Regions from separate parts of the Colwellia sp. BRX10-4 genome, predicted to be linked through region 2. Evidence: predicted binding sites of a transcription regulator. Region 2 holds the regulator's gene; each other region holds the start of a gene.
The links. The regulator sigma-54, encoded in region 2, starts transcription at its own class of promoters, with help from an activator protein. The targets are predictions, from matches to a motif close to GTTGGCACGNNNNTNGNNT.

Region 1 (8,120 bases), on a different contig from region 2:
TCGAGAGGCTGTAGCAAGTTATAACCTTATATAGACTCGGTGAATAACTCTCGACCTATCAGCATACGACGAATTTCTGAAGTACCTGCGCCAATTTCATATAATTTAGCATCACGTAACAAACGACCTGCTGGAAATTCATTGATGTAACCATTACCGCCAAGTAATTGAATAGCATCTAAGGCCATTTTTGTTGCAAGTTCTGCAGCAACTAAGATAACACCAGCCGCATCTTTACGTGTGGTTTCACCTCTGTCGGCCGCCTGTGCACATAGATAAGCATAAGATTTAGCTGCGTTCATTTGGGTGTACATATCGGCAACTTTACCTTGGATCAATTGGAATTCACCAATGGATTGACCGAACTGTTTGCGGTCATGAATATAAGGAACAACTAAGTCCATACACGCATCCATAATACCTAATGGCCCACCGGTTAATACGATACGCTCGTAATCAAGGCCAGACATCAAGACTCGAACACCTTTACCTTCTTCACCTAAAATGTTTTCTGCTGGTACTTCACAGTCTTGGAAAACTAATTCACAGGTATTTGAACCGCGCATACCCAATTTGTCTAATTTTTGATGACGAGAAAAACCGGGGTAATCACGCTCAACGATAAAAGCAGTAATACCTTTTGAACCCGCTGAAGTATCAGTCTTTGCATAAATAACATAAACGTTGGCATCAGGACCATTGGTGATCCACATCTTGTTGCCATTTAAAATATACTTATCGCCTTTTTTGTCGGCGCGCAATTTCATGCTGACTACATCAGAGCCTGCATTAGGCTCACTCATCGCTAATGCGCCAATATGTTCACCGCTACAAAGTTTTGGTAAATATTTAGCTTTTTGTTCATGCGAACCGTTTTTGTTTAATTGATTTAAACAAAGGTTAGACATAGCACCGTAACTTAGACCAACAGAAGCAGACGCACGTGAAATTTCTTGCATTGCCACCATATGTTCTAAATAGCCTAAACCTGAACCGCCATATTCTTCGTCAACGGTCATGCCTAATAAGCCTAAATCACCAAATTTGCGCCATAAATCATTTGGGAATTCGTTATCAATATCTATTTGTGCGGCACGTGGAGCAATTTCGTCACGAGAGAAAGCGTTAACTGACTCGCGGATCATCTCAACGGTTTCGCCTAGATTAAAGTTTAATGATGAAAAGGTAGAAATCATGTTATTTCCTTAGCTTAGTTAGCTACGTAAAGTTATGCGTTAGGTTTTTGTATTGTCGATAGCTGATAAAGTAGCTAAACAGCTTTCTTCTAAATTTGTTAATTCCATCAACACCACTTTTATATCGTCGAGTTGTTGATGTAAGTCTGATTTTTTTTGCTCAATAATATCCATCATCAGTTTTAATTGGCTGGCGCTGGTATTATCTAAGTCGTATAACTCAAAGATGCGACCGGTTTCGGCTAAAGAAAACCCCAAGCGTTTACCGCGTAGAATTAACTTTAGTCGAACTTTATCTCTTTGGTTATAAATTCGAGTTTGTCCTTTGCGAGTAGGGGCAAGCAAGCCTTGATCTTCGTAAAAACGAATACTGCGAGTCGTTATATCGAACTCTTTAGAAAGATCGCTGATTGAAAAAGTCCGTGCTTTTAATTCTGCCATGAAAAACTCTACATTTATGTTATACACTCACCTTACAGGAAGTTTACGTTAACGTAAAGTAAGAGCTTTTTTTATCAAGCTGCTAATAAATATCCCATCAACAATTTACCCACTCAGGTAAAATCATTACTATATAAATCGGTTATAATTCTGTCCTCACCATTAAAGTTTACGTTGGCGTAAACGTCAAATATAAGTTATGGTGTTAATCATTAATTTATCCCTTTTTATTTTTATCTCGGAGAGCTTTCATGTCTACTACAGATCCTATTGTTATTGTTTCAGCGTCTAGAACCCCTATGGGTGGTTTTATGGGCGGATTATCTGCTGTAACTTCACCTGACTTAGGCGCAACGGCTATACGCGGCGCACTTGCTGCGGCAAATATTGCTAACGATCAAGTTGATGAAGTAATCATGGGGTGTGTATTGCCTGCAGGTTTAAAACAAGCGCCTGCTCGTCAAGCAGCTTTGGCGGCTGATTTGGCATTATCAACAGTTTGTACCACCATTAATAAAGTCTGTGGCTCTGGAATGAAAGCTGCAATGCAAGCACATGACTCACTGATGGCTGGCTCTATTAATGTTGCTGTTGCCGGTGGTATGGAAAGCATGACTAATGCACCGCACCTTTTACCTAAAGGTCGCAGTGGTATAAAAATGGGGCATGGTCAAATTCTTGATCATATGATGACTGATGGTTTAGAAAATGCTTATGACGGCATAGCTATGGGGTGTTTCGCACAAGAAACTGCCGATGATGCTGGGTTTACTCGTGAAGACATGGATGAATATGCTATTCGCTCATTAGCACGTGCCAATGCAGCGATTGCTGGCGGTGCTTTCGAAAATGAAATATCGCCAGTAACGATTAAATCTCGTCGTGGCGACTCTGTCTTTGCAATAGATGAACAGCCGGGTAATGCCCGCCCTGATAAAATACCTTCATTACGTGCTGCTTTTAAAAGAGACGGGACTATTACGGCTGCGAACTCTAGTTCTATTTCAGATGGTGCTGCGGCATTAGTGATGATGAAACAGTCAGAAGCAGAAAAACGTGGTCTACGCCCTTTATGTAAAATTGTTGCTCATGCAACGCATGCACAAAAACCTGAAGAGTTTACCGTAGCACCCGTTGGCGCAATGAATAAAGTTTTAGCAAAAGCAAACTGGACGGCTGCAGATGTTGATCTATGGGAAATTAATGAAGCATTTGCCATGGTTACCATGTTAGCGATTAAAGAATTAGCCTTAGATGTTGAAAAAGTCAATGTCAATGGTGGCGCTTGTGCACTGGGTCATCCTTTAGGTGCTAGTGGTGCTCGTATTATGGTAACGTTAATCCATGCATTAAAAAACAAAGGTTTATCAAAAGGTTTAGCCTCTCTTTGTATTGGTGGTGGTGAAGCTACAGCGATTGCGGTTGAAATGTTTTAGGCCATTAAGTTCGCTGTTATTTTCAGATAATGCTGATAAAAATTAAATTTGTAAAGCCGCTATGTTAAGTCATAGCGGCTTTTTTATTAATGCTCAATGATTGCACAGATTCTTTTTGAACAAAGATAAGTGTAGAAGCTAAATAAATATCGAAACAAATGTGGCAGTAAGTTTTATCTATTAAAAAAGTACCAAAAAACACGTCAAATAAAGTTTGAACCTGACTTCAACAGGCATAAGTGAACCTTAATAATCATTCGAAACACATTATAAAATAACTTTGTTAATGTCTTCTGCGCATCGCTGACATTATCTGCTGGCTATTCTTTAGGTCAACTCATAGCCAAAACCGGTCATAGGCAGCAATCCTAAAGAGTGGCGAATCGCAACCCAATGCGGCCCCATTGCCGGAGCGGTTAGGTTATGGAGGCCACAGCCCATTCGATGTCTCAATGTGTCAGGTTTCTTTACAATGTTCGAGTGTAGATAATAGCTGACGATAGCGGAAGTCACCTCGATATCGCAAAGTTAGCATAGGGTCGAAAACCACTAAAATGGCTCTGAGTCGAGCCAGATCAAGCGCTCGGCTAGGTTCGTGAACCCGATATGGACAGTAATCACAAAAATAGCTCGCTTTCAAACCACCTCAGCCCAAACAAGGTTGCGCAAGCACTGGCTTACCCGTCAAGTGAGAGAGGGCAGTCACATAGGCGTTAAATTCGGGGTTGCCGTTAAATAAAAGTTAGTTCACTGCGCTTTAAGCATAATTTATTGCTCCCTCACCTTGGTAAATTAGCTGGGGAGGATGGGCATTTTTTGATTCAGTAGATATTTTTTACTGTTGCAGCTGGTTGTTTGTGGTTACTAGGCAAATCAAACAGAATTAGAAAGTGGTTGGCCTCGCCAGCCATCATCGTCGTATCAGATCGGCCTTGGTCGTGGGTGCTCAGCCAATAGAGCCTTTTTTTTGTGCTTTGTGTCAGGTTTTTTTACATATCAAGCTCAATACATTTTAATTAATATTTAAGTGCTTGTAATAATGGAATATTTTTACTTGGCCTGATTATTGCTATAATTGCATCCTGTTTGCAACGCTTTTGAAGTGTCGCGCATAATCAAGCTAAAATGTGGAAAGGAATACCATATGGATTTAAAATTTTTAAGATCTGTTTTTGCCGGATTGGTTTGGACAGTCAGTAGTTTGGCTAATGCCAGCCTTATAAACGATGATGTTACAGGGGCCGAATTGCTTTCATCAGCTAGTGGATTGGTCATTGGCACCACAATTGGCGCAACGATTGATAGCGGCGCACCATATGATGGCGTCCGCATTACCTCTCCCGGTGTCTGGTATACATTCTTTGGTAATGGATTAAGAACGTCATTCCATACGAACGATATAGCTACAAACTACGAGACACTATTATCGGTATATACAGGTCACATTAGCCCAATAGTAGAATTACAAGCGCTCGCTAATGATCACCATCCATGGTTATGCGACAGATCATCTTCGACTTATTGTTCTGATTATGATTTTAGAAGTACGTTAAATCAGCAATATTATTTGCTTGTACATGGCTGGGGAGGAGCCGCTGGCACATTCGGTTTATCCTATGCGGGAGTCGAAGCGGCCTCCGTACCGGAGCCATCAACACTTGCTATTTTCGCACTAGGCTTAATGGGTTTTGCATCACGTCGCTTTAAGAAAAAAGCTTAATGTAGCTTCGCCATTATCGAAATTAATTATCGATGACGGAATGCCTGCATAAACCCATGTAACCCAACGTCGTCGATAATCATCAAGAAGTATCTGCCAATTGGGTAGATGCTTTTTTTGCTCATAAAGCTGCGTTAACCGACGAAAGCGATTGTGTGCCGTTCGTTTTGACACGGTTAATTTATCTTTGCCAAATTGATACCCTAAAAAATCAAAACCTCTTGATATCTTTCCAATAAATTTCTTGTCCGGCGCTTGCTCGACCTTCAAACGGTTAAACGCTTGATTGACGGCCCTCACTGCTCTACGTAACTGCCAGCGGGTCTTCGCTAATACAATAATGTCGTCTATAAAACGGCGCTAAAAATAGCGAGGGTAACTTTCCATCTGCTCATCCAATCATTTTAAGTAATAAGCCGCGATAACCGGTGATAACGGGCAGCCTCGTGATATACCGCAGTGAATAGACTTAAACGTACCGCCCACTTCAACTGTGCGTTTCACAAACTGCACTAACAAGCGCCAGACAAACGGGTTGGCAATGTCTTTATCTAGTTGCTGGAGTAATATTGTGTGGTCAATCGACTCGTAGTAGTGCTTTACATCAGTTTTCATAACATAGCTGTAATCGGGTAGGGCTGAGTGCAGGGTATTCACGGTGGCCTTTAATCCACCATGCCCTTTGATATGGGTACAGCGAGGGGATAATGCCAAGGCATCCGGTAACGCCATGGCTAACATCTTTAGTACCAGTGCATCTTGAGATGACCACAGATGGATGGCCTCACCATTGGCCTTAGTGATCACACTGAGCGGCATTAACCTACAGCGTTGGTCGTTGAGGGATTGCAGCAGTTGCTTGCGGATTGCGGTCCAGTGAAAGCGCAGATGCCAGATGTCGGCATTGGGTGGGAAGTTAGCCCGCTGCTTACACAGCCATGTATAGGCGGTATCGAGTGCGGTTGAGTTGAAGATATCGTTAAGGTTTAGCATGCATTAAGCATCGCGCAATACCCGCTTTTGCACAAGCGGGAATGACGTCTTTAGCTCGATCTACACCAGCGATAGTATTGCTCATCATAGACGCCGTTTTAATATCTAAAAAGCAACCTAGAAAGGTTATCGCTAAGAGCATGAGGAGACTAATTCTCTATTTCGATATGGAGACTCTTGTTTGTCCGGTTAGGTGGCTTAGTTCTCTATCAGGATAAAGGTAGAACTACTTCTTCTGATCACCGCAAAAAGCTCAAAAAGCTATTGATGTTAATGTCGGCTACCGTATCAAAGTGAACATAACACAGGGTTGTTTTGACTAGTGAATTAGGTCAGGTTTGTGGTTTGTGGCTACTGCCCTTAGAGTTATATTTTAGGAGTTAGCTATTTCAACGTTTAATTAATTTTTTGAAAGGTATTTTCGGCGCTTAATCGTAATAATTCCAGTTTCTGATTTTATTTAACGGTTTGCATCTTTATCTTACTTCTACAGTTATTCATATATTCCCTTACAAGCGTGAGATTATTTAGCTTTATATACTTTAACTAAAAAAGCCCCAACATAAAAATGCTGGGACTTTATTTAATATTATTATTTCTATCTTTATTTGTTAGTTTACAACTTTATTCAGAACCAACAATAAGCGTTTTAGCTAGTGAAGTAGTGCGATAATTTTTTCACCATAAAGCTCAAGTTTTGTTTTACCTATACCATTAACGTTTAATAGTTGTGCTGAGTTTTTGGGATTAGCTCTGGCTATATCCATTAAGGTAGCGTCGTGAAAAATAACGAATGATGGTACATTTCTCTCTTTTGCCCAGAATGCTCTTTGTTGCTTCAGCTTTTCAAATACGGTTTCTTCTTGTGCTGATAAATTGCTGGCATTAGGTTGTTTTGATTTTCGTGCAAGCTTCGCCTTACCGTATTCTTTTACTTTGAGTTCTATGGTCAGTTCGCCTTTTAATAAAGGTCGAGATTTTTCAGTAAGTTTTAAAGCGCCATATTCCATTTCTACAGCTAAATATCCCATTGAAATGAGTTGCCTAAACACCGTTTGCCATTCCTCTGCTTTGTGCTCTTTACCAATACCATAGGTAGAAAGTTGTTGGTGATTGACCTGGATAACTTTAGGGGTTTGCTTACCTAGCAAGACATCAATTTGATGGCCTACGCCAAATCTTTGGCCCGTTCGATAAACGGTTGAAAGTGCTTTTCTAGCGGCAGCAGTGCCATCCCATGTTATGGGTGGATTCAAACAGTTATCACAATTTCCGCAAGGCTCAGCTAACGTTTCACCAAAATAATTGAGTAATACTTGCCGGCGGCAAGAGCACACTTCGCAATAACCAAGCAGGGCATCAATTTTACGTTGAGTTATAAACTTGAACTGTTCATTACCACTACTTTGACTTGTCATTTGTTTTAGTTTAATAACATCTTGCATGCCATACGCTAACCAAGTATTGGCGGGCATACCATCACGGCCTGCTCGGCCAGTTTCTTGGTAGTAGGCTTCGATACTTTTAGGCAAATTTAAATGGGCAACAAACCTAACATCGGGTTTATCAATACCCATGCCAAAGGCAATGGTGGCAACGATTATTATGCCGTCTTCTCTGAGAAAACGTTGTTGATTGCTATCTTTAATATTATTGGCTAAACCTGCATGATAAGGCAAAGCAACTTTTCCTTGTTCACTCAGCCATTGAGCTGTGGCCTCAACAGATTTTCTTGAAAGACAATAAACGATACCGGCATCATTGTTATGTTCGGTATTGATAAATTTAAGGAGCTGTTCTTTGTTATTTTTTTGTTCACTGATCCGATACTGAATATTGGGTCTGTCAAAACTATGAACAAAGATTTTAGCAGCCGTTAAATTTAATACTTGAACAATTTCATCTCGCGTTTTCATATCCGCTGTCGCTGTTAAGGCAATTTTAGGCGTGTGGGGATATCGCTGGCTGATAATGGACAGTTGTTGGTATTCAGGTCTGAAATCATGACCCCATTGTGAAACACAATGTGCTTCATCAAAGGCAAAGAGTGCAATGGTAATATTATCAATAAGGTTTAGAAAATAATCACTCAATAGTCGCTCTGGTGCAACGTACAATAAGTCGACATTGCCTGATCTTATTAGCTGCTCGACACGATTTTGTTCTTCATGGTCCTGCGACGAATTTAAAAACTCTGCTTTTACGCCTTGTAGTTTTAGCGCATCAACTTGATCTTTCATTAACGCTATTAGTGGCGACACCACTATGCCTACGCCATCACGAACTATCGCCGGTATTTGATAGCATAATGACTTTCCACCACCGGTTGGCATA
Region 2 (8,120 bases):
AGATTCAGATGCCGCAGCACGTGACGCTCCTTACATGCTTGGCGTTACCGTATTATTATTTATACTGTGTTTTACTCGTCGTGCCGGAAAGTTTTGCATTGGCCGCTTAAAAGGTTTGTTATTAATAGGCGCTTTTATCGCTTATCAAGCGCTACTTTTTAGTCAAATAAAGCAATAACAAACACTATAATAGCAATTTACAAAATAAAAACGGGCTAATAATGAACGATTTTAAACAACTAGCGTTAGACGTTATTCACATAGAACAACAGGCTATTGCAGAGTTAGCCCAGTACATTGATGAGAACTTTGAATATGCCTGTCAGTTAATGTTTAACTGTAAAGGTAGGGTTATTATTGCTGGCATGGGCAAGTCAGGCCATATCGGTGGCAAGATTGCTGCAACGCTGGCGAGCACTGGTACACCTTCTTTTTTTGTTCACCCTGGTGAAGCAAGTCACGGTGATTTAGGTATGATTACCGGTGATGACGTCGTGTTAACTATTTCGCACTCGGGCGAAACCAGTGAAGTGTTAGCAATAGTGCCAGTCATAAAACGTATTGGCGCTAAACTTATTGCGATGACGGGGAATCCAGCCTCAACCTTAGCAAAACTAGGCGATACCCATGTCTGTGTTGCTGTTTCACAAGAGGCTTGTCCACTAGGATTAGCGCCAACATCAAGTACCACAGCAACCCTAGTAATGGGTGATGCACTCGCTGTTGCCTTATTAAATGCTCGCGGCTTTACCGCTGACGACTTCGCACTCTCTCATCCCGGTGGTAGTTTAGGAAAACGCCTATTACTTCGTCTTAGCGATATAATGCATAGTGGTGAGCGCTTACCAACTGTAAATGCTAATGCTAAAATTAAGGATGCGTTGGTTGAAGTATCGTTAAAAGGTTTGGGGATGACGGCGGTAGTCGACGAGAGTGGTCAATTACAAGGCTTATTCACTGACGGAGATTTACGTCGTATTCTTGATGAACGTATTGATATACATCTCGATACTATTGCATCAGTGATGACAAAAAATCCCACTGTAGCTCATCAAGATATGCTAGCCGCCGAAGGCTTAAAGATCATGGAAGACAAAAAAATTAATGGTTTAATTATTGTTAATGACAATAATATACCTATTGGCGCAATGAATATGCACGACTTACTAAAATCAGGTCTTATCTAATATGCAAACACTCTATGGCGAAATTACTGACACAGCATTCAATACCATGAAAACAATAAAGCTACTGATATGTGATATTGATGGCGTTTTTTCTGATGGCCGTATTTATTTGGGTAACGATGGTGAAGAATTAAAAGCTTTTCACACTAAAGATGGCTACGGCATAAAAGCATTAGGCGCCAGCGGTGTCGATGTAGCGGTGATCACCGGGAGAACATCAAATATTGTCGCAACACGTATGTCAGCCTTAAATGTTAAATATATAGTGCAAGGTGAAGAAAATAAATTACCCGCCTTGAAAACGATGGCTAAGCAATTAAAGTTATCCCTCGAGGAAATTGCTTATATTGGTGATGATATGCCTGATTATGAGTGTATCAAAGCCGTAGGCTTGGGTATTGCTGTTCAAGATGCCCACCCAAGTATTTTATCTATCGCAAATTACACCACTTTTAACCATGGCGGTTTTGGTGCTGTTCGAGAAATATGCGATTTAATCATGCTTAGCCAAAACACCTTAGCAAATGCTTCGGGTGCGAGTATATGAATCGACTTTATAGTTTAACTTTGTTGTTTTTTCTAATTGCGGGAGGCGTTTACGGTATAATTGAATGGAGAAATTCCTCAGCACCACAGTTACAAGCGATTGATAAGACGCTGACCCCTGATTTTATTGCCGAAAATTTACACAGTAATGTTTATAAACATCAAGGAAGTTTAGCTTATGTTGTTGATGCCCATCGTATGGAACATTACCCTGAGTTAAGTATTACCAACTTTGAGTTTCCTCAATACACACTTCATCCAAAAAATGATGCGCCCGCATGGAAAATATCTGCCAATGAAGGCATATTATACAATAACAACCGGGTGAAATTAGAAAAGCATGTCCGCCTGTTAGCAACAGATCCCGATAGCTTATTACAAGAAGTTCAAGGAAAATACTTTGAACTTGATCTAAAAACTAACATCATAAGTTCAGAACAAGAAATTAAAATTATCGGTAAAGGATTTACCATCGATGGTAAAGGTTTAATTGTCGACTTAAACACCAACCAAATGACACTAACTAAACATGTGAAATCAATTTATGAAATTGTTAAAAAATAGCCTACTGTGCTTATTGTTATCAACTCCGCTATTTTCGTCAGCTTTCGCTGAAAAATTTGATATAAAACAAAAGATTGAAATTAACGCTTCAAGACAAGCCGTTGATCTTAAAAATAAAATATTCAGCTATATTGATAACGTGGTGATCACTCAAGGTTCATTAGTTATACGTGCTGATTTAGTACAAGTGCTGACTCAATCAGGCAGTGAAGAAAAAACCTACATCGCTAAAGGGAAGCCAGCAACCTTTAAACAAACCTTAGCCGATGGCACTCCACTTAGCTTACAAGCCGACGAAATAAGATATGAGCCTGCAAATAATTTAGTGATCATTTCAGGAAATGCGCTATTACAGCAAGAAGGCAGTGAAGTTAGTGGCAGTAGAATTACTTACAATATTGCCACTCAGTATGTTAATGCTGAAAGTAAATCTAACGAACGCACTAAAACGATTTTTCAGCCAAAAGAAAAAATTAAAGCGACAACCACAGACGCGAAAACTCAGGAAAAAATTAATTTATGAGCACTAGCACCCTAATGGCAAAAGGCCTTGCCAAAGCCTATAAAGGCAGAAAAGTGGTTAAAAATGTCAGTATGCAAGTTTCAGCAGGACAAATAGTCGGTTTACTGGGCCCAAATGGTGCCGGAAAAACAACTTCTTTTTATATGATCGTTGGTTTGGTTGAAAGTGATAGTGGCGATATTATTTTAAATGACGAAAACCTGACGTTAGCGCCTATGCATGAGCGTGCTAGAAAAGGCATCGGATATTTACCACAAGAAGCCTCTATTTTTCGAAAACTCAGTGTTTACGATAATATTATGGCTATTTTACAAACACGAAAAGAATTATCAGATGCTGAACGTGAAGAAAAATTAGAACATCTTGTTGAAGAATTCAACATAGGTCATATCAAAGATAATTTAGGCATGAGCTTATCGGGTGGTGAACGCCGCCGAGTAGAAATTGCCCGCGCTTTAGCTGCTGAACCAAAATTTATTTTATTAGATGAACCTTTTGCTGGTGTTGACCCAATTTCAGTAGGTGATATTAAAAAAATTATTCTACACTTAAAAGAACGTGGCATTGGTGTGTTGATCACTGATCACAATGTACGTGAAACTCTCGATGTATGTGAACATGCGTATATTGTTAGTCATGGTGAACTTATTGCAGAAGGTACTGCAGATCAAATTCTTGCAAATCAACATGTAAGAGATGTATACCTTGGTGAACAATTCACGCTATAGTAGTCAGTAAGTGAATAATATCTTCGTATGAAAAAAACGAAAATATCCCATTAAAAATAATAGGAAGTTAATGACCTAAATGCGCCCTACTCTACAACTCCGCATAGGACAACAATTAACCATGACGCCACAATTGCAGCAAGCAATCAAATTGCTGCAACTGTCTACGTTAGAGCTTCAACAAGAAATTCAAGAAGCCTTAGAAAGCAATCCATTATTAGAAATGGATGAGTCTTCAAATAATCCCGAAGATAAAAGTACTGACAACCTTGAAGAAGCTCACACTGCCGGTACTGGTGATGTTAAAGAAGCCCCGGCTTCTGATGGTAGCGAAGACGCTACGCCTACCATTGATGAAATCACCACTACTGAAGCCATGGACAAAAACGATATCCCTGAAGAATTAAACATGGATACCACTTGGGATGATAACTACACAGCTGGTGCAGCAAGTTCAAGTTCAGGCCCCTCTTCAGAAGATTATACTTACCAAGGCGAGACCCAAGACTCTATTCAAGATCATTTGCGCTGGCAAATGGAATTAAGCCCTTTTACCGAAACAGACCGCACTATAGCGACAGCAATTATTGATGCGGTTGATGACGCCGGTTACTTAACGGTATCTAGTGAAGACATTTTAGAAAGTGTTGCCATTGAAGGAGTAGAGCTTGATGAAATAGAGGTGGTACTAAAACGTATTAACCTCTTTGATCCTGTCGGCGTCGCTGCTCGTTCAATTTCAGAATGTTTAATCATTCAACTTAATCAATTTGACCCAGCTACACCTTGGCTAGCAGAAAGTAAGTTAGTTTTGCGTGACCATATTAATCTGCTGGGTAGCCGAGACTATCGTACATTAATGCGTAAAACTCGACTGAAAGAAGACCAACTGCGCGAAGTGGTACGTCTTATTCAATCACTTGACCCTAGACCCGGCGATAGTGTGATGAAGAGTGACGACCAGTACGTTATTCCTGATGTGTCTGTTGAAAAGAAAAATGGCCGTTGGGTGGTCGAATTAAACCCTGATACTGCGCCAAAACTTTCGGTGAATCAGCAATATGCTTCGATGTCACGTTCGATGAAGTCGACAGCGGACACACAATTTATTCGCTCAAATTTACAAGAAGCTAAATGGTTTATTAAAAGCTTAGAAAGCCGTAATGATACTTTATTAAAAGTGTCAAACTGTATTGTGCAACGTCAAATTGGCTTTTTTGAACATGGTAATGAAGCCATGCGTCCAATGGTTTTAAATGATATTGCCGAAGCTGTCGATATGCATGAATCAACCATTTCACGAGTGACAACACAAAAGTACATGCATACGCCACGTGGAATTTTCGAACTGAAGTTTTTCTTCTCAAGCCATGTTGGCACCGAAAGCGGTGGCGAATGCTCATCAACAGCTATTCGTGCACTAATCAAAAAATTTGTTGCCGCCGAAATCCCAGCAAAACCACTTAGTGATAGTAAAATGGCTGATTTATTAGCCGACCAAGGGATAAATGTAGCTCGACGTACCATAGCAAAATATCGAGAGTCACTTTCTATTCCACCTTCTAACCAACGAAAAAGTTTACTTTAACGAAAAGATGAGGAATTAAGCTTATGCAAATTAATCTTTCTGGCCACCATGTTGACATTACCGAAGCTTTACGAGAAAACGTCACGACTAAGATGACAAAATTAAGCCGACATTTTGATCATATCAATAATGTACATGTTGTTCTCACCGTTGAAAAATCAAATCAAATTGCTGAAGCGACTGTTCACGTTAGTGGCTCTGATTTACATGCAAAAGCTGAAAATGCTGACATGTATGCCTCTATTGATAGTCTTGTTGTTAAGCTTGACCGGCAAATATTAAAGTACAAAGGTAAAACGAATCAGCATTAATGCTGTTTATCGCCTGTTCACTCACCAAAGAATCTAAGTAGTATAATGAAGTTGCAAGATATCCTTACCCTTGATTGCACCCTGTGTGCAATTAAGGGTACAAGCAAAAAAAAACTCCTTGAAATAATTAGCACAACTGCGGCAAAAAAATTCGACAATATTGATACTCATCAATTATTCGAAAGCTTAATGGCGCGTGAAAAAGTTGGATCTACCGGTATAGGAAATGGCATTGCGATTCCTCATGGTCGATTAACTAACACGTCACAAGTTATTGCTGTATTGCTGACCAGTGAACAAGCCGTTGAATTTGATGCGATAGACAACCGTGCTGTCGATATTATTATTGCGTTATTTGTACCCGAAGAAAACTGCCAACAACATTTAGATACCTTACAAAGTATTGCGCAAATATTTAGTACTAAACAATTCGCAAAGCAAATAAGAAAATGCAAAGATTCGCAAGAGCTTTTTACTATAATAAAGCATGCTCAACGTTAATAAAATCTAATAATAACCCAGGAAAACTCAAATGAAACTCTTGATAGTCAGTGGTCGCTCAGGGTCAGGTAAAAGTGTCGCCTTACGTGTACTCGAAGATTTAGGCTACTACTGTGTCGATAATATTCCGGTAAATTTATTGCCTGCATTAGCACATACCGTTATTAATGATTACGACAAAGTAGCGGTTAGTTTAGATGTACGTAACTTACCCAATGACCCTAATGATGTTTCAGAGATATTAGATTATCTGCCAAAAACGGTAAAACTCGATATCCTGTATTTAGATGCCGATGACTCTGATCTTATTCGACGTTTTAGTGAAACGCGTCGTTTGCATCCTTTAATTAAACAAAATATTCCACTCGACCAAGCCATCTCTTTAGAGAAAAAGCTGCTTGAGCCTATTTCGACGCGTGCGGGTTTGTATATTAATACCAGCCAGTTATCACCTCATCAATTATCTGATTTAGTGCGTGAGCGAATTTTGGGCAAAACCTCGGCATCTATGGTGGTGGTGTTTGAATCTTTTGGCTTTAAACACGGTGTACCACAAGACGCAGATTATGTTTTTGATGCACGTTTTCTACCTAACCCTTTTTGGGAAACAGACTTAAAAGGTTTTACTGGTTTAGATCAACCCGTGCGAGACTTTCTTGCTAGCCAACCGATTGTCACTAAATTTATCTGGCAAATTAACAGTTTTATGATGACGTGGTTACCCCACTTAGAAAGAAACAATCGCAGCTATATTACTATCGCTATTGGTTGTACAGGTGGAAAACACCGTTCAGTTTATATTGCGGAAATATTAGCAAACAATCTCAGAAAAGAACGCGAAGATGTTCAATCTCATCATCGCGACATTAAAATACAAAGCACTTAATAACGGTCACTGTATGCCAAAATATAATAAATCATTAACCATTAGCAATAAACTGGGATTACACGCACGTGCTGCCACTAAACTTGCCCAGTTAAGCCAAAAGCTTAATGCTAACGTTACTATTTGCTTAGAGGGCAAAGAAGCTGATGCCAGCAGTATTATGGGGTTAATGTTACTGGCCGGTGGCTTTGGGAAAACCGTAGAGGTTATTACCCAAGGAGAAGATGCTCAACAAGCACTTAACGATGTATGCCAGTTATTTTCTGATAAATTTGATGAAGACGAATGATAAAAAGACTGAATAAAAAATAAAGTTACGTTATCATTCATTATAATACCTTATCCAGCGCATCTTGACTAAGATATAGACAATATAATTTTCGTATTACTGCGGCACAGGAAAACTTTATGCCGGAAATATCAGAGCAACAACAAAATCATCAACGCCTGCAACAAGTCAATGAAGCACTTGGTAGCGGTATGTTTGTGCACGTTCGAAAATTACTACAGAACATGCCAGCCTATGATATTGCTTTAATATTAGAGTCATCTCACTCGAAAAGTCGTGCCGTTTTATGGCAACTTATCGACGCAGATAATCACGGTGAAGTACTTGAAGAACTCAATGAGGAAGTTCGAAAAGGTATTTTAAAAACTATCCGCCCTGAAAAATTAGCCGCCGTTGCTGAAGGTATGGATGTTGATGATTTAGCTGAAGTTTTACGTACTCTACCCGATAGTGTTTATCAAGAAGTATTAAGTGCTATGGATTCGCAAGACCGAGGTCGAGTCGAAGCCGCGTTGTCATTTGAAGAAGATACCGCTGGCGGTATCATGAACACTGATACCATAACAATTCGTCCCGATGTAACGGTTGATGTGGTATTGCGCTATTTACGCTTACGAGGTGATTTACCTGAAGCGACCGATTCTTTTTATGTGGTCGATGGTAAAAATCACTTTATTGGCGCCGTTTCTCTAGCGGCGATAATTACCGCCAAACCTGAAATTATCGTCTCAACACTCATTGATAAAGATATTGAAGCAATTCAAGTGCATTTGTCTGATAGTGACGTAGCACAACTCTTTGAAAAATTTGATTGGTTCTCTGCACCAGTGATTGATGATGAAGGTCGTTTGCTTGGTCGTATCACGATAGACGATGTTATCGATATTATTCGTGAAGATGCCGAACATTCGATGATGAGTATGGCGGGTTTAGATGGGGAAGCTGATACCTTTGCTCCGGTTTTAAAAAGCACACAACAACGCTCTATTTGGCTTGG
Region 3 (8,120 bases), on a different contig from region 2:
AATAAAAAGCCAGAAATGAGAGGGTGAAATAAGACCTGAGAAAATAAAACAAAAATAGTTTCTGGATCGGTTAATTCTGTGCCCGTTTTCGCCACATAAGCAATACCAGCAAAACCAGTTGCCATAGCACCACAAATAGAAACGATCATCCAAGTCATACCAATACGACGAGCAGCAGGTAAATCTTTAACTGACCGAATTGCCATAAAGCGCACGATGATATGTGGCTGGCCAAAATAACCTAAGCCCCAAGCCATCGCTGAAATAATCGCCAGCGCGCTAACACCGTTAAACATATTAAACTTTTCAGCATCAATAGAATGAATTACATCATTCATTGCTTGTACGCCACCAATGTCGCTTATGACCACAAAAGGTACCAGCACAAGTGCTACGAACATAATACACCCTTGCACAAAATCGGTTAAGCTTACGGCTAAAAAACCACCAAACATAGTATAAAGTACAACAACACCTGCGGTAACGTAGAGCCCAACTTCATAATCTAATCCGAAAGAGCTTTCAAACAATTTACCACCAGCAACAATACCTGATGAAGTATAAAGCGTGAAAAAGACAATAATAACAATTGATGAAACTACGCGTAGCAAATGGCGCTTATCATTAAAACGGTTCTCAAAGAAATCAGGTAAAGTTATCGAATCATTTGCTACTTCAGTATAAGTTCTCAAACGAGGCGCAACAATTAAATAATTAAAATAAGCACCAATCACTAAACCTACGGCGATCCAAATACTGCTTAAACCTGTCACATACATAGCACCTGGTATGCCCATTAGCATCCAACCACTCATGTCAGAAGCCCCAGCGGAAAGAGCCGTCACTGAAGGACTTAGATTGCGCCCTCCTAGCATATAACCTGCTGCGTCACTGGTCGATTTTTTAAAGGCATATAAACCTATACCGATCATCACAATAAAATATAAACCTAAAGAAAATAATGTACCAAATGCCAAATTAACCTCCGAAAGTATTATTATATTTTTACTAAGTAAAAAAAATGTTAAAAAATTCTGTTACTAAGCAAAAAATGGATTAAGCTAGTATGACTAGATATTTTGCTATTACTATACTTTTATTTTTTTCAACTATATTAAAGGTATTATCCATGTAATATTTTTATGCCAGCAACTAATATATAAAAATAGTTGATGCTAATTTATCCTTTTTCCAATATATTCAATATAGTTACGAAAATATCAGGAATTTTTATGTATTTTTATGCCGCCAGGCAACCCATTCTAGATAAAGACAAAAATCTTTTTGCCTATGAATTACTATTTAGAGACAGCATTGACAACGTTTTTCCTGATATTGATGGCGATGAAGCCACCACAAAAATGATTGAAGCAAGTAAATTTAACTTAGGTATAGGAGAGTTTACTGGTAATAAGCCCGCCTTTATCAATTTTACCCTTGAAACATTGAGTCTTGGTTACGCAAATATGCTGACCACCGATGAAGTCGTCGTTGAAATTCTTGAAACGGTTAAACCGGGTAAAAAGTTATTAGCTATTTGCAAAGACCTTTATGAACAAGGTTATACATTAGCGCTCGATGATTATGAACATCAAAAAGTATGGATACATTTTTTCCCTTATATCAAAATAATAAAAATAGATTGGAAAATATCCACTATTGAAGAAATTAAAGAAGTTAAACAAGCGATTGCTAATTTCCCTGATATTAAGTTGCTTGCAGAAAAAGTTGAAACTTACGACGAGTATAATCAAGCACTAGAATTAGGCTTTGAACTATTCCAAGGTTTTTTCTTTGCTAAGCCTGAGATGATAAAAACTAAAAGTCTCTCTCCATCACAGATTGCCATGGCTGAGTTACTTTATGAAACATCAAAACCCGAATTAGATTTAATCAGTATTACTTCTGTGTTTGAACGCGATGTAACACTTTCTTATAAACTATTAAGATATGTTAACTCGGCAACATTTCGCAGACGCAATGAAATATCAACAATAAAACAAGCACTTGTAACTCTAGGATCACAAGAATTAAAACGATTTTTAGGTTTGATGTTTGCTATAAATGTTAACCCTGACAAACCTTCAGAGTTAATTAATTCAGCGATGGCTCGTGCTAAATTTTGTGAACTTCTCTCAAAGGATATTAGTGCTCCAATAGATTCATCGATTGCATTCTTAACGGGCTTATTATCATTAATTGATGCCATTTTAGATGAAAAACTTGAAACTGTTTTAGAAAAGTTACCACTTGCACAAGAGATAAAGGACTCTTTACTCACTAAGAAAGGTGTATTGGCTGAATTAATCCAGTTATTAGAGTACATTGAGCATGCACAATGGGATAAAACCATTGTTGTTATGAATAAGTTAGGTATAGAAAAAGAAAAAGTCATTAGAGATTACAACCAAGCACTTTCATGGGCTGACGAGCAGTCACAAATGACCAATGGCAGTTAATTAAGTCAGTGGTTCAATTGACAAAAAACGAGTAACCAAATTGTTTACTCGTTTTTTATTGTCAATAATTAGAGAATAACGCGCCCATGTTATAATCGGCGCTAGAGAAGTTTATCCGTATTTAGTTAACATTACATAAGTTCTTTAGTGTTTTTAGATGAAACAGTAGTGGTTAATAAATTAAAGTCTTTTAACACTATTATTTCGTTAGTTAACCTGTCTTCAAGTGCATCGATGTCGACAACAGATTGACAAAGTACTTTACTACTTTTTTTAATTTGTTCACCACGAGATTCCATTTCGTTTTCCATTTTTTCACCGAAATCCTCCATACGAGATTCAAAAGCGTTCATATCGCCACCAGAGAAAAGCATCTGTTGACCTACCGCTATCATTAAACTACCAATCGAATTTTGCACCGTCTTTTCTATCGCACTTTCAATACGTTGCTCAAAATCTTCGTTGAAAAAGTTTTCTCCTGAAAAACCATCCTCATCAAAATAAATGTCATTATCACTGGTTAAGCCCAGATCAACTTCTTTACGTATTTCTGAAAGTTGACTAGTAATTTCAGCACTCAGCGTATTATCTTGACCTAGTAACTCATTAAACGCTAAGTTAATGCCGTCATTCGCAAGATCGATAGCATCCAATGCAACACTTTTTACTTGTGGAACTGCAGCCCTAATGCCAGACGAATAATCATGAATCAAGGATTGCTGATTATCTGTTAAGTCAACTTGAACACCATTGACATATAATCGTTCATTATCAACAATTTTATAGAGTGGCAGTTTACTTTTAGAGAATTCAATAGCGGTTGGCGTAATTTTAATACCACCAGATATTGTTGCATTGCATGAGTCATTTGTAAAAGATGCGGTGGAAGCGAACGTAGTGCTGCTTGCCAATATAAGTGATGTTGCGATGAGTGTTTTCATATTATGCCCTTCGATTGTTATCGATTAAATAATGCCTAACTTAATATAGACATTACAAAACTAGTGCCAACTAGTAAAACCAATAAAATTCAATAAGATATAATAAATCCATAAAACAAACTAAAAATTAAATACTAATTATTAGTGAAATAAACACATTTTTGGTTAATATGCTAATTGTTGCATTTCAATGAGACGGGATTGGCAGCGAGCAAATTCAAAACTTAATTGCTGTCCTTGATAAAGCTCAATTATATCAACTTCAGTATTAATAATAAGTCGTATATTTCTATCATAAAATTCATCAACAACAGCAATAAAGCGCCGAGCTTCGTCATCTAAATGGCAAAGTTGGCTTAATAATTTACCGTCGCGTTGATAGTCATCTTCTACACCCGATATAACAGACGTTATGCGCTCTCCGTCAAATTGAGGAACTTGGCCAAGCAATACCAGTTTAAAATGATCAGCTAGGCTAATGGAGTCTCGCTGACTTCTAGGGCCTGAACATAGTGCATAAAAATCAAAAAGTATAATAGTGTCTGTTTTCGCTTGAAAAGGGATTTTACGGTGGTTAACAGTTATATTACCTGAAGTACCCACAATGCCCGTAATATCTAAAAACCTTTGTCTAAGCGTTTTGTTATTTAATGGGTAAGTATAATCACGATATGCAATTGCGGTTTCATCATAATGCTCTAAGCGATGATCTGCAGCACCATCAACCGATAACACTTGGCAATAATGATTAATTAAATCGATGGTTGGCAAAAATCTTTCACGCTGTAACCCATTACGATAAAGTTCTTCGGGTCGACAATTAGAGGTAGCGATTAAAATAATATCTTGTTGAAAGAACGCCTGAAATAAGCCAGAAAGCAACATAGCGTCACCAATATCTGAAACATAAAACTCATCAAAACACAGTACTTTGATCTTTTTAGCCCATTGCTTAGCAATAAACGTTAATGGGTCACTTTGTCCTGTACATAAATTTAATTGTTGATGTACTTCTTCAATAAAACGATGAAAATGAATACGTTTTTTAGCAGTAACGGCTAAATTTTGAAAGAAGAGATCCATAAGCATGGTTTTACCACGACCGACTCTCCCATAAAGATAAATACCACGAATAGCAGACGATTTTTCAGTCGTTTAGCAAGCCAAGATTTACGCTCATGTTGATAGATTTGTTCAGAAAGATCATCAAGTTTGGCAACGGCATTAACTTGTGCATAATCGTATTTAAAATTATTCGAAGTAGATAGAGCTTGGTAAGCTGAAAGCATATCTTAAGTTTTAAACGTTGAAACTAAATTTTTCCCACAAAAAAAGGGTGAGACATAAGTCTTACCCTTTTTAGCAATTTATTTGTATAAGGTAACCTAAGTTAGCTCAAGATACAAAATTAAAGAGCTTGAATGTTCTCAGCTTGAGGACCTTTCTGACCTTGAGTTACAGTAAACTGTACTTTTTGGCCTTCAGCTAGAGTTTTAAAACCGTCGCCAGAGATTGCAGAAAAATGTGCGAAAACGTCAGGACCAGATTCTTGCTCGATGAAACCAAAACCTTTAGACTCGTTGAACCATTTTACTGTACCAGTAGTTGTAGACATAATAGTATCCTATTTGTTTAATATAATTAATCTTAATTTTTTTCTAGCAATTAAATAAATTTAATCCGCTAAAACGATGATGCTGAGAGTGTTGCTATGACTTATTAAACAGGACGAGCTACTAACATAACTTCGAAACTTGGTACATAAATATAGGTAGTACTTTCTAGCTGCGTGCATTGTATATCGTTGGCAGAAAGAGTCAAGTTTTTTATCGACTTTATTAATTCTTTTGTTTGTTTTATGAACAAACCGTAAGATTAACACTATCAACAAGCCATTTTACTGTTTCACTTTTACCGTGTTATTTGTATCTCTACTTTTTCGGATAAGTTCATTGTCACCAATAGCTATTGCAGACTTTGCTAAGCGGTCATATAGCAAAACATTTACTGTTGCTGCCAAATTCATACAACCATTCGTTGGAATATATACCACAGCATCAGCTTTATCGATAACAGCCTGACTAATAGTGCCATCTTCAGGGCCAAACACATACATAGCATTTTTAGGATGAATGAAAGCCGGCAATGGCACCGCTCCTTCAATTAAATCAACACATATTAGCCTGCTCCCTTCGGGTAAACTTTCCACCAAAGATTCAACACCAATTAAAGGTATTTTTTTACTGGCACTTTGTGTATCGGTATGAAATTTCGCGGCTCTTGCATACCTAACACCACTGTAGAGTACGCTATCAACTTGATAACATCCTGCTGCGCGCATTACAGCACCAACATTACTTGGGCTTTTAGGATCGGTTAAACCTAATGTTATCTCAGCTGATTCAGCGTTTTTATGTTTTAACGGTACTTTTATCTTTTTAGTCATTAATATAATCGTTTTGGTTAGTTACTTTACAAATACAGCTAAATTCTACAGTAATTTTCCTTAGCGTTAATAAAAAACTCAAGTAAATAATAATTTTTTATTTGTTCTACAGTTAACATTTAATTTATCTGTTCGACCTTAGCGACTTATAGTTTAAGCTCGAAACCTATAGTTTAAGCTCGAAACCTATAGTGATATGAGCACTAAGTAAGTTTCACACTAGTAAGTAAAGTGACCAACTAAATTTATTTTTTAAAAATGATACAAAGCTATTAATAACGTATTATTCATGAGATCTATTCTTATCAAACAGTAAAGTTGTCATAATCCGTTACATTTCATAAGCAACAAATCAAAAAATAATGGTCATAATAAACTAGGGTTTTCTATCAATAACTATACCTGTGTCATCAATATTTAAAAGGAAAGATAATGAAAAATAGTCTCAAAAAACTATGGAAAGAAAATAAGTTATTATTTATTTTTATTGGTTTAATGTTGGTTTTTCGTAGCGCTGTCGCTGACTGGAGTGACGTACCTACTGGTTCGATGAAACCAACAATTGTTGAAGGCGATAGGATTTTTATTAATAAAATGGCTTATGATATTCGCTTACCCTTCACACATATTTCTCTTGTTGCACTTTCTGAACCACAAACCAATGACATCATTATTTTTGATTCAGTGGTATCAGATAAACGTTTAGTAAAACGTGTAATTGGTGTTCCAGGTGATACTGTTACCATGAAAAACAATAAATTAATTATAAACAACCAAGTCATTAGCTACAAAAAAGAATCAACAACAAACTTTCCATCGAACAATTACCACGACAAGGTTGAGACGATAAATGGCCAACCACATTTTATTCGAACCAGTAAGTTGGCTTCACAACTTGATAACTTCAACCAAGTTATCGTGCCTACTGATCAGTATCTAGTTCTAGGCGACAACCGAGATAATAGTGCAGATTCCCGGGTAATTGGCTTAGTGCCAAGGAAGGAAATTGTTGGTAGATCTAGTCAAGTCGCTTTTTCTCTAGATTACAATAATAACTTTTTACCACGCACTAATCGTTTTTTTCATTCACTTTAAATATTTGTGAACTGCTAGTACTTTTGCCTCAGATCTTAAATTACATTAGATAAATTCAGACAACTGTTTTTATTTAAATTTTGATGATACTGGTATTTATTTAACGTATGTCGTTAATAACGATATACGTTATCAGCTCTCACCACTTTTATAGCCTCATTGATATGCTGAAAAAAAACGCTACAACCACAAACTCAAATTTACAGGTAAGAAAAGCTCTTGTTGTTTTAGACTAATACTTTTAGTATCTCTAGCATTGTATTCAACTATTATTATCCCTAATAAACTTAAGGTTACTATGTATAAAAATTCTCCTAAGTCACTCGTACTAGCGGGTGCATTTTCTATTGCGACACTATTATCAGTATCGAGTAATGCAACAATTGTTGAATTTGAAACTTCTCAAGGGAATTTCAAAATTAACTTACACGATCAAACCACGCCTACAACAGTAGAAAATTTTTTAAAGTACATTAATGACGGGGATTTCAACAATACTGTTGTTCATCGTTTAGTGCCTAACTTTATTATGCAAGCGGGAGGCTTTGAATTTAACGGAAACTTTCCATTAACGGCCATTGATGTCGATAGTTCTATAAAAAATGAACCCTTGTATTCAAATGTTAGAGCAACTGTCGCGATGGCTAAAGTAGGAAACAGTCCTAATAGCGCAACCAGTCAGTGGTATATTAATTATAAAGATAATAGCGCTAACTTAGATATACAAAATGGTGGTTTTACGGTGTTTGGTGAAGTTATTGAAGGTATGGATAATATCGATAAAATAGCCCAATTACCCATTTGTCAAAGTATACCAATGCCAGATTATACCGACGAGCAATGTGCTAATAGTAATTTTGTACCTGCAGATGAGAATTTTGTAACCATTCGTGCTGTTACCATTTCAAATAGTTCAACAACAACGGCTGAAAGCCTATCTCCGGTAAAAAATACGCTGATTAATCAGGAGAGCAGTTCAAGTGATAGTAGCGGTGGCGGTAGCTTATCCTACTTTGCATTACTGACATTATCTTTAGTCGGCTTACGACGTAAAATGAAAATATCTTAAACGATATTAACTAGTCAGTGACCTTGCCGCGGAGTGCTTTAACATTACCGCGGTGAGATTTACCCGCTAAACGTCTTTTTTTGGAGTTTTTTGATGGTTTAGTTTCTCTT

Region 1: the regulator sigma-54 is predicted to act here: its motif matches at 4,127-4,145, upstream of H4J67_RS20720 (PEP-CTERM sorting domain-containing protein).
Region 3: the regulator sigma-54 is predicted to act here: its motif matches at 3,453-3,471, upstream of H4J67_RS16790 (DUF2884 family protein).

The regions. Positions count from the first base shown of each region.
Region 1 covers NZ_JACGVZ010000016.1:87,719-95,838, forward strand. The annotation lists gene H4J67_RS13290 (isovaleryl-CoA dehydrogenase) at 27-1,196, opposite strand; gene H4J67_RS13295 (MerR family DNA-binding transcriptional regulator) at 1,236-1,637, opposite strand; gene H4J67_RS13300 (acetyl-CoA C-acyltransferase) at 1,889-3,073, shown strand; gene H4J67_RS20720 (PEP-CTERM sorting domain-containing protein) at 4,320-4,793, shown strand; gene H4J67_RS13310 (hypothetical protein) at 4,767-5,093, opposite strand; gene H4J67_RS13315 (hypothetical protein) at 5,193-5,612, opposite strand; gene H4J67_RS13320 (hypothetical protein) at 5,773-5,928, opposite strand; gene recQ (DNA helicase RecQ) at 6,440-8,120, opposite strand, start outside.
Region 2 covers NZ_JACGVZ010000001.1:21,523-29,642, reverse strand. The annotation lists gene H4J67_RS00170 (calcium/sodium antiporter) at 1-178, shown strand, start outside; gene H4J67_RS00165 (KpsF/GutQ family sugar-phosphate isomerase) at 222-1,187, shown strand; gene kdsC (3-deoxy-manno-octulosonate-8-phosphatase KdsC) at 1,189-1,734, shown strand; gene lptC (LPS export ABC transporter periplasmic protein LptC) at 1,731-2,297, shown strand; gene lptA (lipopolysaccharide transport periplasmic protein LptA) at 2,278-2,820, shown strand; gene lptB (LPS export ABC transporter ATP-binding protein) at 2,817-3,548, shown strand; gene H4J67_RS00140 (RNA polymerase factor sigma-54) at 3,628-5,136, shown strand; gene hpf (ribosome hibernation-promoting factor, HPF/YfiA family) at 5,160-5,447, shown strand; gene ptsN (PTS IIA-like nitrogen regulatory protein PtsN) at 5,493-5,948, shown strand; gene rapZ (RNase adapter RapZ) at 5,980-6,834, shown strand; gene H4J67_RS00120 (HPr family phosphocarrier protein) at 6,848-7,123, shown strand; gene mgtE (magnesium transporter) at 7,243-8,120, shown strand, end outside.
Region 3 covers NZ_JACGVZ010000026.1:46,769-54,888, reverse strand. The annotation lists gene putP (sodium/proline symporter PutP) at 1-977, opposite strand, end outside; gene H4J67_RS16795 (EAL and HDOD domain-containing protein) at 1,233-2,459, shown strand; gene H4J67_RS16790 (DUF2884 family protein) at 2,591-3,400, opposite strand; gene zapE (cell division protein ZapE) at 3,566-4,489, opposite strand; gene H4J67_RS16780 (cold-shock protein) at 4,809-5,015, opposite strand; gene H4J67_RS16775 (RNA methyltransferase) at 5,298-5,846, opposite strand; gene lepB (signal peptidase I) at 6,279-6,941, shown strand; gene H4J67_RS16765 (peptidylprolyl isomerase) at 7,240-8,010, shown strand; gene arfB (alternative ribosome rescue aminoacyl-tRNA hydrolase ArfB) at 8,021-8,120, opposite strand, start outside.